DNA from 3 places in the Cohnella hongkongensis genome. Region 1 is predicted to be linked to each of the others. Evidence: riboswitches for the same ligand, from Rfam matches in the RefSeq annotation. Region 1 holds a riboswitch; each other region holds the start of a gene.

What was found. Region 1 has a riboswitch for cyclic di-AMP ahead of ACFO3S_RS05220 (HAD family hydrolase). Riboswitches for the same ligand answer to the same signal wherever they lie in the genome.
Region 2: it holds a riboswitch for cyclic di-AMP, as region 1 does, so the genes downstream of both, ACFO3S_RS02035 (TrkH family potassium uptake protein) here and ACFO3S_RS05220 (HAD family hydrolase) in region 1, are expected to answer to the same signal.
Region 3: it holds a riboswitch for cyclic di-AMP, as region 1 does, so the genes downstream of both, ACFO3S_RS23635 (KamA family radical SAM protein) here and ACFO3S_RS05220 (HAD family hydrolase) in region 1, are expected to answer to the same signal.

What each region holds. Positions count from the first base shown of each region.
Region 1 is NZ_JBHSEP010000002.1:450,782-456,101, reverse strand. Features, by position in the region: gene ACFO3S_RS05235 (M56 family metallopeptidase) at 1-466, opposite strand, end outside; gene ACFO3S_RS05230 (BlaI/MecI/CopY family transcriptional regulator) at 469-843, opposite strand; gene ACFO3S_RS05225 (mannitol-1-phosphate 5-dehydrogenase) at 962-2,137, opposite strand; gene ACFO3S_RS05220 (HAD family hydrolase) at 2,179-2,841, opposite strand; cyclic di-AMP (ydaO/yuaA leader) riboswitch at 2,959-3,100, opposite strand; gene ACFO3S_RS05215 (AraC family transcriptional regulator) at 3,213-4,088, opposite strand; gene melA (alpha-glucosidase/alpha-galactosidase) at 4,238-5,320, shown strand, end outside.
Region 2 is NZ_JBHSEP010000001.1:450,689-456,008, reverse strand. Features, by position in the region: gene ACFO3S_RS02045 (phosphatase PAP2 family protein) at 1-342, shown strand, start outside; gene ACFO3S_RS02040 (hypothetical protein) at 400-2,106, opposite strand; cyclic di-AMP (ydaO/yuaA leader) riboswitch at 2,363-2,546, shown strand; gene ACFO3S_RS02035 (TrkH family potassium uptake protein) at 2,677-3,975, shown strand; gene ACFO3S_RS02030 (potassium channel family protein) at 3,989-4,657, shown strand; gene ACFO3S_RS02025 (polysaccharide deacetylase family protein) at 4,713-5,320, shown strand, end outside.
Region 3 is NZ_JBHSEP010000024.1:45,309-50,628, forward strand. Features, by position in the region: gene ACFO3S_RS23625 (ABC transporter ATP-binding protein) at 1-1,208, shown strand, start outside; gene ACFO3S_RS23630 (AI-2E family transporter) at 1,356-2,531, opposite strand; cyclic di-AMP (ydaO/yuaA leader) riboswitch at 2,635-2,774, shown strand; gene ACFO3S_RS23635 (KamA family radical SAM protein) at 2,973-4,157, shown strand; gene ACFO3S_RS23640 (outer membrane protein assembly factor BamB family protein) at 4,373-5,320, shown strand, end outside.

The DNA of each region.
Region 1 (5,320 bases):
GCGCCCTCGACATCCTGAGATGGCCGGCCAGCAGCGCGAGAGCGACGGCTGCGACGCCCGCCAGCCATACGGCAGCCGCGGCTTGAACGACCGCTCCGGTTGGCGCCAGGTCGGCTCCGCGCGGCCCGGCGGCAGGAGCGGGAGACGCCGCCCCTTCCGTCCGTTCCGAAGCCTTCGAGACCACGGCTCCGGGCTCGGGAAGAACGCGAGGCTCGACCGTGCCGCCATCCGGCCATCGCGCCTCGATGCCGCCCGGCCAGGCCATCCAGCGCAGCTGGCTTCCGGCCTCCTCCGGAAGCAGCGGAATGACCAGCTTCGCTAGAAGCAGAAACCATAAAGCATAGCTCCACGCCGGAGACAGCGCCTTGCGGCAAACCTTCCGCAAGGCCAGGATAAGCAGGACAAGAACGGCCGCTTCCGCCGAACCGATCAGCACGCGCTCCAACAGACGCGCCGCGAGCTCCATGCCTACTCCTCCTTTTCCCGGAGCAGCGCCTTCAGCTCCCGGACGTCTTCGGAAGAGAGCTTCCCGGATTCCAGGAAGTGCACCATAATCGGCTTAAGCGAGCCTCCGTATATCCGGTCGAGGAAGGAGCGGCTGGCTTCCCGAACGCAGTCCTCCTCGTTCACGAGGGGGTAGTAGGCATATTCCCGCCCGTCCTTGCGGAAGCCGAGCGCTTGCTTCTGAACGAGCCGGCCGATCAGCGTCTTGACCGTCTTCGGCTTCCAGGGCTTGCTCCCGCTAAGACGGGAGATAATGTCGGCGGCCGTTAATGGCGACGATTGCCATACGATCCGCATAATATCCCATTCCGCATCCGAGATGGGGGGAGAGTCGGACATGCAGCTTCCTCCGTTCGTTCATCACCGGTGATGGACATCAAAAAAAGATTACAGTTGTAGTCTACGTGAATAGATTACAACTGTAATCTTGATCTGTCAAGCTGCCCGAGGGTAAGGTTTAGCGTACGCGGGCGGAAGGGACGGAGGCTTTCGCTTTCAGGCGTTCGTAGCGGCTCAATATTTCCTGGTGGAGGGCGTGTGTATCGGGGATGCCCATATGCTTGCGGATCACGTGTCCGGCGCCTCTTTGGCGAATGGACGTCTGCAGGATGACCGCTTCGAGATCGCCGTCGTCGTCGTACAGCAGCGCGGAGGCGATGGCGGACGCCAGATGCGGAACCGGAATGCCGTTATCGTGAGCCTGCAGCGCCGGGCGCACGAACCGTTCGTTCCGGGACAGCTTGCGCAAAGGGGAGCGTCCGACGCGGACGATCTTGTCGACGATGGCGGAATTCTCGAATCTGCGCAGCGTTTTGCGAACGTAATGGCGATGTTCGCCGGGAGGAAATCCGTGCTTGGCGATCAGAAGGCGGGACGTCTCGTCCAGCGCGCGCTCGACGCTCCGGCGGAGATCGGCGTCCTGCATCGCCTCCTGGATCGTCCGGTACCCTTGGCGATAGCCATAGTAGGCGGCGACGGAATGCCCGGTGTTGACCGTAAAGAGCTTTCGTTCGATGAAAGGTTCAAGCGAATCGACGTAGCGAGCGCCTTCGATCGCCGGGAAGCGGTCGATCAACGGGACCCGCTCGATAATCCACTCGCAGTAAGGCTCGACTTGAACGGCAAGCGGGTCGGCATGCTGCTGCGGGGGGACGATGCGATCGACCGCCGTATTCGGGAAGAGGATGAGGCTTTCCGCCAGCGGCTGCCACTGCGGAGCCAAATGGTGCATGACCCACCTGCGCAGCAGGGCGCTGCCGCTCAGCGCGTTCTCGCAAGCCATCACCAGCAGGGGCCGGGGATCGCTGGCGAGGCGAGCTTCGATTCCCCGGGCGATCGGCTCGGCAATCTCGGGCAACGCGGAGGCGCCGACCGCCGTCGTGACGACGTCCGCCTCCGCCACCTTGCGGATCACGGCGTCGCGGTCCTTCAGATTGACGCCGGTGACGCCGTCTACCCATATGCTCTGCTTCGGTTCTCCGGCGAAGGTAACCTTGTATCGCTTCTTCTGCTGGAGGGCCTTGACCTGATTTCCGTTGCGGGCCGCGAAGCACACTTCGTAGCCCGAGCGGGACAGCATCAAGCCGATGAACCCTCTTCCGATATTGCCTGCTCCAAATTGTACGGCTTTCATGGTCTCGTTTCCTCCATTCCTTCCAATCTGCTTGCGGGGCCTCAGGATACGGCGGCGCGGCCGACGAGCCGGCGAAAATCAATGTCCGTCAGCGAATCGGCCCGATAGTGGGCTCGGGGGAAGCTCAGCGTCTCCGTCAGCACGTTCGGTACGACGACGCATATCAATCCGGCCGCCGCAGCCGCCCTGGCTCCGTTAGGAGAATCCTCGATGGCGACCGCTTCCTCCGGACGAACGCCCAATCCGCTCAGCGCCTGCAAATAAAGCTCGGGATCGGGCTTGACCCGGCTTACGTGATCGGCTGTTCGGATGCATTCGAAGTAGTCCGTCAGCTTCAGGCGATCCAGATGCGAGCGAACCCACTGCTCGGAGGAGCTGGAGGCCAGGCCGATCTTCAGGCCCAAAGCTTTGGCCGACTCCAGATAGCTCAGCACGCCGGGGCGGACCGTTTCCTCCTCCATCCGCTTGGCGTGATTGTCGTGAATGTTTTCGCGGAACGCCTCTTTGTCGATCGGCAGTCCGAGCTCGGTCATGAGGTATTCGTAAGGATTAAAGCGGTGCAGGCTCGTGCCGATGCATTGGGAATATTGCTCCAGCGTCAACTCGACGCCGTGCGAGAGATAAGCTTCGCGGAACGCTTGATACCAAGCGGTCTCCGTATCGATAATCGTTCCGTCGAAGTCGAAAATAATGGCTTTGATCATGAACCTGTCTCCCTTCGCGCCTTCGCGCTGGATTGGCTTTCCGGTGAGTCCGGAGGGCGAAAATGACAAAAAGAGCCCTGTTGTCAGGGCCCGGCTTCCTCATGATCCGAAGCAAAGATTAGCCCCATCTTATGCCTACGAGGTTAGCTGACGGACTCGGGAAGATGGTCTCCCTACGTTCGGCCTGCGAACGATTCGCCCCAATAATGGTTCCCCCGCTTTTCGGCAGTTGGCGCCGAAAACTAAGCGTAGCTTCAGTATATATCAACGACAGAAATGTGTCAATAAATATAACATAAAGAGGTTGTTAGAGTCATAATAGAATCTTTTCAGTCAAATTAAATAACGCATATATTACGTATAAGTGCCGCTCACCGATTCCCGGCGTATTCCGGAAGCTTCCGGAGCTCCTTTCTGTATTCCGAGGGGGAGTGGCCGCTCCACGCTCTGAACTTCTTGGAAAAATAAAGCGCGTCCCCGTAGCCGACCGACGAGGCGACCTGTTCAATCGTCATCTGCGAGGCCAGCAGCAGCTCGGCCCGCTGCATGCGAATCTGCAGCAGGTACTGCATCGGCGACATTCCGGTCGCCTGCTTGAACAGCTTGCACAGATGGGTTCGATGATAGCCGAGCATCCCGGCGATGCCCGAGACGGAGATCGGCTGAGCGTACTGCAGCGTCAAATATTGCAGCGCCTGCTTCACGATATGGTCGGCGTCTGCGGCGGCCGGGGCCGCGAGACGATTTTTGGCGCGGGCGGCGCCGAGCTGGTGCAGCAGAAGGCGGAGCCAGCCTTCGGCCTCCAGATTGGACAGCTCGGCTCCGAGCGAGCCCTCGAAGCAGCGCCGGAGCTGCTCGTAGGCGTTGCGGACGTGCGGATTCAGGCTGCCGGCTACGACCGGGTTGTCCGGAGAGGCGCCGATCGCCTCCATCGCCGCCGCGGCTCCGGAGCCGACAAAGGCGAACCAGGCATAGCGCCAAGGCGCTCTGTCGTCCGCCTGATACGAGAACAGCTCGCCCGGGAAAATCATAAAGGAGTCTCCCGCGCCGCAGCGGTAGGACCGGCCCCCTATCGTGAAATCTCCGTACCCGGACAGCACGGTGTGAATGAGATAATAATCGTGAACGGCTGGCCCCATCTTGTGCAGAGGGACCGGCTGGCCTTCCCCGCTGAAGAGAACGGCCAGCTCACCGCCGGAGGGAGAAGGGTTCATGCCGAGGACGTATTCGTCATGATCCGGAGTCATGGCGCTCACCTGCCTGAAGTCTTTTGCTCCTACTATAGCAAACAAACGACAAATGTCCATATAGATGCGCGATGCCTCCATATTCTTGCGAGTGCGCTTGCATTACATTGGAGGTAGCTTATCATCTTATTTATCCGGAGGTTATCGACTTGTCCAAAATTACTTTTATCGGCGCGGGAAGTACGGTTTTCGCCAAAAACGTGCTCGGGGACGTCATGCATACGCCTGCGCTGCAAGGCTTCGAGATCGCGCTGTTCGACATCGACCCGGTTCGTCTGAAGGACTCCGAGAACATTCTCAATAACATCAAAAAGACATCCGGAAGCACCTGCGTCATCAAGTCCTACGGCGACCGCAAGGAGGCGCTTCGCGGAGCGAAATACGTCGTCAACGCGATTCAGGTCGGCGGCTACGACCCATGTACAATCACGGATTTCGAGGTCCCGAAAAAGTACGGCCTGCGGCAGACGATCGCGGATACGGTCGGCATCGGCGGCATTTTCCGCAACCTGCGGACGATCCCGGTCATGCTCGACTTCGCCAAGGACATTCGCGAGGTCTGTCCGGACGCTCTGTTCCTGAACTATACGAACCCGATGGCCGTCCTGACGAACGTCATGAATACCTACGGCGGCGTAAACACGGTCGGCCTGTGCCACAGCGTGCAGGTGTGCGTACGGGATCTGTTCGACAATCTCGGCATGGACGCGACGGGCGTCAAGTCGAAGATCGCCGGCATCAACCATATGGCCTGGCTGCTCGAGGTCTCGAAGGACGGCGTCGATCTGTATCCGGAGATCAAGCGGCGCGCGGCGGAGAAGCAGAAGGAGAAGCATCACGACATGGTCCGGTTCGAGCTGATGCTGAAATTCGGCTACTACATTACCGAGTCCTCGGAGCACAACGCCGAATACCATCCATACTTCATCAAGCGCAGCTATCCGGAGCTGATTGAGCGCTTTAATATTCCGCTGGACGAATATCCGCGCCGCTGCGTCGAGCAGATCAGCAAATGGGAGAAGCTGCGCGAAGAGCTGCTGAACGACTCCAGGCTGGAGCACGAGCGCTCGCACGAATACGCCTCTTACATCCTCGAGGCGATCGAGACGAACGTTCCGTTCAAGATCGGCGGCAACGTCATGAACGCCGGCGGCCTGATTCCGAACCTGCCGCGCGAAGCTTGCGTCGAGGTGCCCTGCCTCGTCGACCGTTCCGGCGTCACTCCGACCTAT
Region 2 (5,320 bases), on a different contig from region 1:
TTCCAGACGACCGTTCCCCGGCCCGAGGTGACGCCCGACAGCCTGTTCGACCGGCTCGTCCTGTTCATCTACGCCAACGATCGGCCTTATAACTGCTTTCCGAGCGTTCATGTGCTGACCAGCGCCTTGATGATTTACGGCGCCCGGGTTCTGGGCGGGGGCGCGAGAACGGTCGTCGCCCTCGTCGGCGCCACCATTATCGCGTCCACCTTGTTCATTAAGCAGCACGTCCTCGCGGACGTTCTCGCAGGCCTTCTCGCAGCCAAGCTCGTGTTCTGGCTGGCGGGCGAGCTGATGCCGCTCATTCGGAAGAAGCTGTCCGCGGCGCGCGAGCGCGTCTAGCCGATCCGCGCCGATTCGCGAAGGCGGCGCGCTCGCCTGACGGAAGGGGCGGGCGATTCAGGCTCGCGCCCGGGCAGCCCGGTGGAGGCGCCATATGACCCAGCCTACAAGAGCGGGGGACAGAAGGCTGAATACGCCGCCGGCAAAATTGCCGGGCAGGCCGTCGAACATCATCTGCATGCCCATCAGAATCGCATCCAGCGTGACATGAGCGAAAATGACGGCCATTAATCCGAATCGCAGCATGAACCAGCCGAACAGGAAGGACAGGAGTACAAGCTCAATGATGCGAGTGTAGACCGGATAAACCGCGTAGCCGACATGCCCGAGCGCCCAGAACAGTCCGGGGGGAACGATGGCGAGCGTCGTCAGAACGACGGCTGATCTGCGGGACGGCTCCCTCCCCGTCCACTTGCGGGCAAGACCGACGAACCAGCTGCGGAACACTCCGATGCCGAACAGCCGGCTCTGCAGCTCCTCCGATATGCCCGCGCACCAGGCCAGCAGCGGCAGAAGCAGCGGAAGGCTCATGTTATACATCGACTGCGTGGCGTCCGACGAGGCGAACGCGCCGAGCGTTTTCTCCAGCAGAAGAAGAATGACGGATTGGGCGCCCAGCAGAATAAAAGCGAGGAAGTAGCCCTCCTTCATGCTCTTCAGCACCGCCTCCCCGTAGCCGGACTCCCGCCACCTCGGCCAGAGCGGCCTTCCCATCGACTTCCACAAACCGTCCCCGCCGACGGCCGAGAAGTAGGTCAGCAGCGCCATTGCCGCATAAGTGACGAGGCTGACGGTCAGATTAACCCGATCGCCCACGCTGACTCCAGACTCCCAGGTTCCAGCCCGCAATCCGGGGATCATGTTAAACGTTAAGGCTGCATACAGCGCAAAAAAGACGGTCGCAAGAAAAATGCCTCTTCGGTAGGAGGTATATCCGCCGTGAGTCCCCGTGTAGACAATCGCAAGGATGAATAGCAGCAACTGGGGCAAAATGAACCCGAATACCGACAAATGGCCGGCCAACCGCTCCTGGTCCTCCATATACCGGACGAAGGAGGCCGGCAGATCGACCCGATACGCGACTGCGCCTCCCTGCCATTCGGGAATCGCGGAGTCCGCCGGACGGAACGACGGGGGCAGATCGACGCGCAGCCGGAGCTCGGCCTCCTCGATCGCGGATAAGCGGGACACATACTCGAAGCCGCGATCGCCGAAGGATTCGCCGGTCCATTCCCAGTCGTTCGCGCGAATGCCGTACCACTCGGCGTACCGCAGCGCGGCGGCGGCTTGCTCGGCTGCAGGCCGCGTCTCTTCCTCGCGGCTCGCGGAGCCGGCGTCGAAGTCAGCCCCCAAATGCCGCCAAGCGACCAGGCTGCCCGACTCCATATGGACGGAGACGGCCAGCGCGCCCGGGGACCCGCTGATCGTCAGCTCGACGACGTACACGTCCGTCGGAGCCGCCGCCGCCCACAGCTTGTCGTACGAGGCGGTCAGGCCATGCTTGGACAAGTAGCCGTTCGCCTTGCTGTCGGTCATATGCGTTACCGTCGTCTTGCTCACGTCCGCAGCTTCAATGCCGAATTTCTCGTTCGCCCATTCGATCGCCTTCCGCTCCGCTTCGGCTCTCGTCAGCACGGCGGAGGCATTCGTCGTGAAAAGCTGCCCCGTTATCGGGAAGACTTGAATGAGCAAAAACAGCGCCAGCCCGATCGCAGCCGTCCAAACCCAACGTTTGTCCAGCGGCGTCGGTCGATTTTCGATCATGCGGTTTCTCTCCTCGCCAGCAGTAAAATTCAAAGATAACGTATTCAACGGCTTCGCGCTTGAAGCTGCCGTTTTTTTTCATTAAGTATCTCGCATTTTCAATGAAAATGAAAGCAAACCGAACGATAATGACTGTCCGAAGCCAAAACTCTCGAAGAACTATCCGTTAAACCGCCTAAACGAGCCGGATTGCCCCCTTTTTGACGTTGTTCCCGCTCAGCGTAAGGGCTATAATGCGGGGGTACGTTTTTTATCCGGAATAAATCGGCCGAATTTCCTAGGACGGAAAACGGGGGACCCAATACGGATCGCGGGGTACAGGTTCATTGTATTCGAGCGTCCAGGGGTGAATTCCAAACCGCGACAGACCGCGGCGGATAGGGCAGCCTGTTCGAGCCCGAACCCGACAGCTAACCTCGTAGGCGTTAGACGAACAGGAATCGCGTGCATGAAGGGCACTGGGGTTCCAGTGCTTTTTTGGTGATTCAGAAAGCAGCAGCGGGATACGGGTCGAGGTGGATCATTGTGTTCAAAAAAGCGGTGCGCTGGTTATATGCTTTTCCTCCGAGGATGATGCTTCTCGGTTTTAGTTTGATTATTTTGACCGGGGCGCTGCTGCTGATGCTGCCGATCGCTTCCGCGAGCCGGGAGCCGCTGTCGTTCGTCGACGCCCTGTTTACGGCAACCTCCGCAACGTGCGTGACCGGCCTCGTTCTGTTCGATACGGGCGCCCACTTCTCCGTCTTCGGCCACTGGGTGATTCTTCTGCTGATCCAGGTCGGGGGCGTCGGCTTCATGACGATGGCCACGCTGTTTGCGCTCATCTTAAGAAGGCGGATTTCGCTCAAGGAAAGACTGATTTTGCAGGAGTCGCTTAACCAGGGCAGCATCGAAGGACTTGTCCGTCTCGTACGCAAGGTGATCTTCTATGCGCTGGCGCTGGAGCTGGCCGGAGCGGTGCTGTACACGATCCGCTTCGCTTTCGACATGCCGTTCGGTCAAGCGGTCTATCACGGCGTTTTCCATGCGATCTCCATCTTCAACAATGCGGGCTTCGATCTGTCCGCAGAGGGCAACAGCTTTATCGGCTATTCCGAAGACGTCTACATGAACGTCGTCTCGATGGCTCTCATCGTTCTTGGCGGCTTCGGCTTTATCGTGCTGGCGGATTTGTTCGATTACCGGCACAAGCGCAAGTTCTCGCTGCACACCAAAGTCGTGCTGAGCGTCTCCGCCGCGCTGGTCGCCGTCGGAGCGATCGTCATTCTGATCTTCGAGTTCACGAATTCGCGCACAATCGGAGACGAGCCGTTTGCTTACAAAGCGATGTCCGCGCTGTTCCAGTCGGTCACGACCCGCTCGGGCGGGGTCTCGACGGTAGAAATTGCCGAACTGCGCCAAGCGACCCAATTTTTCATCGTCATTCTGATGTTTATCGGGGCTTCTCCCGGCTCGACGGGCGGAGGCATCAAGACGACGACGTTCGCCGTGCTCGTCGGCGCGGTGCTGGCGATGATGCGCGGCAAGGAGGACGTCGTGCTGTTCCGTCTGCGGCTGGCCCAGGAGAGAGTATACAAGGCGATTACCGTAACGCTGTTCTGCATCGGCATCGTGCTGACCGGGACGCTGGTGCTCGCTACGACGGAGGATGCCAGCTTTCTGAAAATTTTATTCGAGGCGACGTCGGCGTTCGGCACCGTCGGACTGTCCATGGGGCTGACCGACAGCTTGAGCCTGGCGGGCAAGCTGACAATTATCGTTCTGATGTTTATCGGCCGATTGGGGCCGCTCACCTTGACCTACGCTTTGGGACCGAAGCCGGGTCGGCCGCTTTATCGTCACGCGGAAGGCAAAATCATCATCGGGTAGAGGACGGAGAAGGATGAAATTAAATCAGTTCGTCATCATCGGACTGGGCCGCTTCGGCTCCAGCCTGGGCCGGGAGCTGATCCGACTGGGCTACGAGGTGCTCGGCGTCGACCGGGACGAGGAGAAGGTGCAGGAGATGTCCGGCATGCTGACGCATACGGTCATGGCGGACGCGACGGAGGAGGATGTGCTTCGTTCGATCGGGGCGCGGAATTTCGACTGCGGCGTCGTGGCGATTGGAGACGATATCCAGGCGAGCATTCTGGCGACGATTCTGCTGAAGGAGCTTGGGGTGAAGAAGGTCGTGGCCAAGGCGGTATCCGATCTGCACGGGCGGGTGCTGGAGAGAATGGGCGTCGACCGGATCATCTATCCGGAGCGGGACATGGGCGTCCGCGTCGCCCACCAGCTCGTCTCGCCGAACCTGCTCGATTACATTGAGCTGTCGCAGAAATATACGATCGCGGAGCTGGCGGTGCCGCAGTGCTGGTCGGGCAAATCTCTGGCGGATGTCGACCTGCGCGGCAAGTTCGGCTGCAGCATCGTGGCGATTAACAAGCCGGGGGGAATTATTATCGCTCCCGCCGCCAAGGATGTGCTGTCGAAGGAGGACGTCATGGTGCTGATCGGTACGAACGATCAGATCGAGGAGTGTCAGGAGTCTTTTCATTCCGGTGAATGAAAAGCATCCCGTTCGCTCAGGCTAAAGCTATGACGAGCGGGATGGAGGAATGGCGATGAAGAGGTCGCGACTGGGAAGAGCGGTGATGGTGCTGGCGAGCGCCGTCACCTTTTTAACGTTGTGGGGCGGCCTGCCGGTAGCCGACGGGAAAGCGAAGCCGTCCGGCACGCATTGGTCCGAATGGGAGCGCCGATACGAAGGCGTGTTTGTTCTGTCGGCCTCGCGCGAGGCCCGCAAAGTCTCCTTGACGTTCGACGACGTTCCCGATCCCCGTTACACGCCGAAGGTGCTGGATATTTTGAAGAGGAAGGACGTTCGGGCCAGCTTCTTCGTCGTCGGCACCCGTGCGCGGAAGTACCCGGAGCTGGTCAAGCGTATTCATCGGGAAGGGCACGATATCGGCAACCACTCCTACAACCATCCGGATTTCTCGAGGCTGTCCCTGGCGAAGGTGCAGGACCAGATTATGCGGGCCGAGCAGGTGATCGCAAGTACGGTAGGGTTCAGACCGAGACTTGTGCGTCCGCCTTACGGGGAAATTGTGCCGAGCCAGCTGGAGTGGGCCAAGAAGCGAGGATACACGTTCGTCAATTGGGATGTCGACTCGTCGGACTGGCGGCAAATTAGCGCCGACCAGGTGTTCCGCAACGTCACCCGCGCAGT
Region 3 (5,320 bases), on a different contig from region 1:
TTATCGTGTTCGGCGGCCGGATGACGAGTACGTACCGGAGGCTGTTCGGCAATGTCGGCAGCTTTAACGCCCGGATCGAGGAGAATGTCGGCGGCATTCGCGTCGTGCAGTCGTTCGCCAACGAGGAGCACGAGAAGAAGCTGTTCGCGGCCGACAACCGCAACTTCCGCGAGACGAAGCTGCTCGCCTACAAGACGATGGCGAAGAGCATCTCGGTCACTTACATGCTGATGCGTCTCATTACGATATTCGTCATGGTATGCGGCGCATGGTTTTTTATCGACGGCAGAATCGTGCTGGGGGAGTTTATGGCGTTCCTGCTGCTGTCGAACATTTTCTTCCGGCCGATCGAGAAGATCAACGCCGTCATCGAGAGCTATCCGAAGGGCATCGCCGGATTCAAGCGCTACGTCGAGATTATCGACACGGAGCCGGACATCGTCGACGCCAAGGACGCCGTCGAGGTCGAGTCGCTGCGCGGAGACATCCGCTTCGAGAACGTGTCGTTTGGCTACGAGGAAGGCCGGGACGTGCTGAAGGGAATCTCCCTGAATATTCGGGCGGGAGAGACGATTGCGTTCGTCGGTCCCTCGGGAGCCGGCAAAACGACGATCTGCAGCCTGCTGCCGCGCTTCTACGAAGTGACCGGAGGACGGATTACGGTGGACGGAATGGACGTTCGGGATTTGACGCTGAAGTCGTTGAGGAAGAACATCGGCATCGTGCAGCAGGACGTATTTCTGTTCTCGGGCTCGATCCGCGAGAATATCGCCTACGGCGATCTGAAGGCAACCGACGAGCAGATCTGGGAGGCGGCCCGGAGAGCCTCGCTCGAGGAGATGATCAAGCAGCTGCCGGAAGGGATGGACACGATTATCGGAGAGCGCGGCGTCAAGCTTTCGGGCGGGCAGAAGCAGCGAATGGCGATCGCGCGGATGTTCCTGAAGAATCCGCCGATTCTCATCCTCGACGAAGCGACGTCGGCGCTCGATACCGAGACCGAGGCGGCGATTCAGCAGTCGCTGTCCGAGCTGTCCGTCGGCCGAACGACGCTTGTCATCGCCCACAGACTGGCGACGATCAGGAATGCGGACCGGATCGTCGTCGTGGACGAGAGCGGAGTCGCCGAGCAGGGCAGCCACCGCGAGCTGATCGCCTCGGGCGGCATCTACAGCAGGCTTCATCATGCCCAATATCAGCATGCGTAAGCGGCGCGGCCCAAACGGCCCCGTCTGCCGGACGTCGAAATCGTTTGCTTGACATTGCATATTGCACAGCGGAAAAAAGGCGGTGGGGAGGGGTTGCCTCCTCAGCGCCTTGGCACATTTCGGGTATTCCGCCCTAAGAGGCGTCCGTCAGCTCTCGGGGCGGCTTGGCGCTTCCGCCGCGCCGGGCGGCAGCTCCTCCTCGTACAGCCCCGTGCGGCGCTTGAACCAGCGAAACAGATGGGTGAAGATCACCTTCAGAATGGCGTAGCCCGGAACGGCCAGAATGATGCCGATGATGCCGAACAGATTGCCGGCCGCGATAATGACGAAGATAATCGTAATCGGGTGGACGCGCATCGTTTTTCCCATAATCTGGGGAGAAATGAATTTGCCCTCGATCAGCTGAACGATCGTCCAGATGACGATCATCTTCACGAGCATGATCGGCGAGGTCATCAGGGCGACGATCAACGCCGGCGTAATTGCGATCGCCGGTCCGAGATAAGGCACGATGCTCGTGCAAGCGGCGATGACGGCGAGCACGAGAGAGTAATCGAGACCGATAATGAGATACCCGATATAAAGCAGCACGCCGATGCAGGCGCTGACGATAATCTGGCCGCGGATATACGAGCTGATCTGATGGTTCATCTCGAGCATGACGCCGAAGGAGCGGTTTCTCAGCCGGGTCGGCACGAATCCGAGCACGAACGGAGCGAGCTTCTTGCGATCCTTGAGCAGATAGAACAGGATAAAGGGCACGGTGATGATCGCCAGCACCGTTTCCGTAATTTTGCCGACGAGGCTTCCGATTCCGGACCAGGCGTTGTTCAGAATCGCGGACGCTCTCGTGGAGAAATCGTCTGCCAGCTTGGCGGTATCGATGCCGATCATCTCTTGCAGCTGATTGAAGTACTCGTTGCCGATCAGCTCCTCGAACTTTAATTGAGCGTTCTGGGTGTAGGTCGGGAACTGGGTGATCAGACTCGAAATTTGCTGGCTGAGCATCGGCACGACTTTCATGACGGTAAGCGTCAGAACGGCGATAATGACGAGATAAAGCGCGACGATCGAATAGACGCGCTTCACTTTCTGCTTCTCCAGGTAGTCGACGATCGGGGTGAGCAGGTAATAGACGACTCCCGTCAGAAGGAAGGGCAGAAAAACGGTCTCCAAAACGACCTTGAACGGATGAAAGACGTACGAGATTTTCTCCAGAATGAAAATGTTCAGACCGATCAGCAGAATGACGACCAGAAACAGAACGACTTTCCGGTCGATCAGAGCCTTGAGCGTGTCCGAAAGTTTACGGGCATTGTGCATCGAGTCTTCCTCCTTGTTTCTTCCATTGTAACCGACGCGAAACCCGCCTTACAATCGCATCCGGGCTTTTCCGGCGGTTGACAGGGCGAAAGGATTATTTTATAGTTATTTTAAGCTTAGTTTCCGGAATATTCCGGAAAGCGGGGGAACCATTCTTTTGGGGCGAATCATTCATGGCGAATGTAGGGAACCATCTATCCCGAGCCCGTCAGCTAACCTCGTCTGCACTGGATGGGTCGGATTGTCATGGGCAGGATAAGCTGCGCATTCTTTTGACCCGTTGAGGGTCTTTTTCTGTCTCTATAGGCCCTTGTTCGCAGTAGGGGATGGTCTGCTGCGCGCGGGGCTATTTTTTGTCTTCGGACGGAAGGAGGGCAAAGCGGGGCTTGGAACGGATTCGTTCTCGAATTCGACTGAATATACGTGGAGGAGGAATGCCGAATGGCGCAACCAAAGTATATCACCGATATCGGAAAAATCTCTCACATCCCCGAGGAACAGCGTGAGAAGCTAAAGGAAATTACGGAAAAGTTCGTGTTCCGCGTGAACGACTATTATCTGGGACTGATCGATTGGGAGGATCCGAACGATCCGATCCGCAAGCTGGTCATTCCGAACGAGGGCGAGCTGGAGGAATACGGGCGCTGGGACGCCTCGGACGAGGATACGAACTACGTCGTCAAGGGCTGCCAGCACAAGTATTCGTCGACCGCGCTGCTGATCGTTTCCGAGGTGTGCGGCGCGTATTGCCGCTACTGCTTCCGCAAGAGACTGTTCCGCAACGACGTCAAGGAGGCGACGTCGGACATCGAGCCGGGCCTGCAATATATCGCCAACCACCCGGAGATCAGCAACGTGCTGCTTACCGGCGGCGACAGCCTCATTCTCGCGACGCCTAAACTGCGCGCGATATTGCATAGATTGCGCGAGATCGATCATGTCCAGATTATTCGGCTCGGATCGAAGATCCCGGTCTTTAATCCGATGCGCATCTACGAGGACGAGGAGCTGCTGGCGACGATTCGCGAGTTTTCCAGCGCGGAGAAGAGAATTTACGTAATGGCTCATATCAACCATCCGCGCGAGATTACGCCGCAAGCGGTCAAGGGCTTCCAGGCGCTTCACGACGCCGGAGCGATCGTCGTCAACCAGACCCCGGTGCTGCGGGGCATCAACGACGATCCGGAGGTGCTCGGCGAGCTGCTCGACCGGCTCAGCTGGGCCGGCGTGACGCCGTATTACTTTTTTATCAACCGTCCGGTAGCGGGCAACAACGATTTCGTGCTGCCGCTGGCCAAGGTTTACGACATCGTCGAGAAGGCGAAGGCCCGCACTTCCGGACTCGGCAAGAGGGTGCGCCTGTCGATGAGCCATACGTCGGGCAAGATCGAGATTTTGGCCATCGAGAACGGCAAGGCGTATCTGAAGTATCACCAGTCCCGCGAAGGGAACTACGGGAAGTTCATGGTGCTGGATTGTCCCGACGACGCTGCCTGGTTCGACGATCTTCCGGGAAGCGAGCGCTACTGGAAGAAGCCGGCCAAGCGGACGAAGGAGGTCGTCTCCGTGAACGAGCTGCCCGACGTTCCCCGCAAGCGGGAAAGAAGGGCGGAAGTGCCGAGCTGACGCAGCCCGCCTTTCAAAGAGTATAGGACCGTCTCGCAAGCCGGGCGACAGCGCCTTCGACAGCTTGCCGGACGGTCCTTTTTTCGCCCGTTCCGCCGCGCATTCAACCGATTCCGACAAAGGTTCCTCGTTTTCCCGTTTGACCGTTTGACATGCTTCTCCTGCCCCGGAAGGTAAAATCTATTCATTGCGAGACAGGGGAGGCTGGAACGGGGATGGGAAGAGGGAGCGCAGCGGTCATATTTCTCCTTGCGACGCTGCTTGCGGGGCAGGGAATCGCGGAAGCGAACGGCGTTCAGAACGGGCAATGGAGCGGCAAGCTCGCCGGCTCCCGAGCGTTTCCCGACACTTATACGGACGTGGAGGGCGTGCTCACTTTCCGCGGCGGCGGAGAGCGAAGCCGACCCTCCTTCGGCACGGTGCAGATGCGGACCTACCGGCCCAAGATCGCGTGGGAAAAGCGGACGAGAAGCAGCTCGTGGGGAGGCGGCGCCGGGTGGACGGGACAGCCGGCGATCGTCAGATGGAAGCCGGAGGTGCTTCGCACCATGAACGTGAAGGCGAAATTCCGCACCAAGCCGGATTTTACGGAAGTGATCTATGCGTCGCTGGACGGCTACGTCTATTTCCTGGAGCTGGAGACGGGGGAGGAGACGAGAAGCCCGATCAAGGTCGGAAATCCGTTAAAAGGCAGCGTGTCCGTCGACCCCCGCGGTTATCCGCTGCTGTACGTGGGCGAGGGGGTTCCGGAGAACGGGACGATCGGGTTCAATCTGTACAGCCTGACCGACCAGAAAAGGCTGCTGCGCGTGAACGGCATCGATTCGTTCGCCTACCGGAAGTGGGGGGCCTTCGACAGCTCCGCCCTGTTCAACCGGCTCGACGATACGCTGACGGTGGGCGGGGAGAACGGCTTGTTTTATCGCATCCAGCTGAACACCGCGTTCGATCCGAAGCGGGCAGCGCTCTCGATCAAGCCGGTGATCCATAAATTCAGATATAAAATCGCCGGCAACGGCTATCCGGGCATCGAGAACTCCGTCGCCGCTTACGGCGATCTGGCTTACTTCGCCGACAACGGCGGCAGCCTGGTGGCCATGAACGTGCGGACGAACGAGCCGGCATGGGCGCTTCCGCCTTTGGACGATACGGATGCGACGATC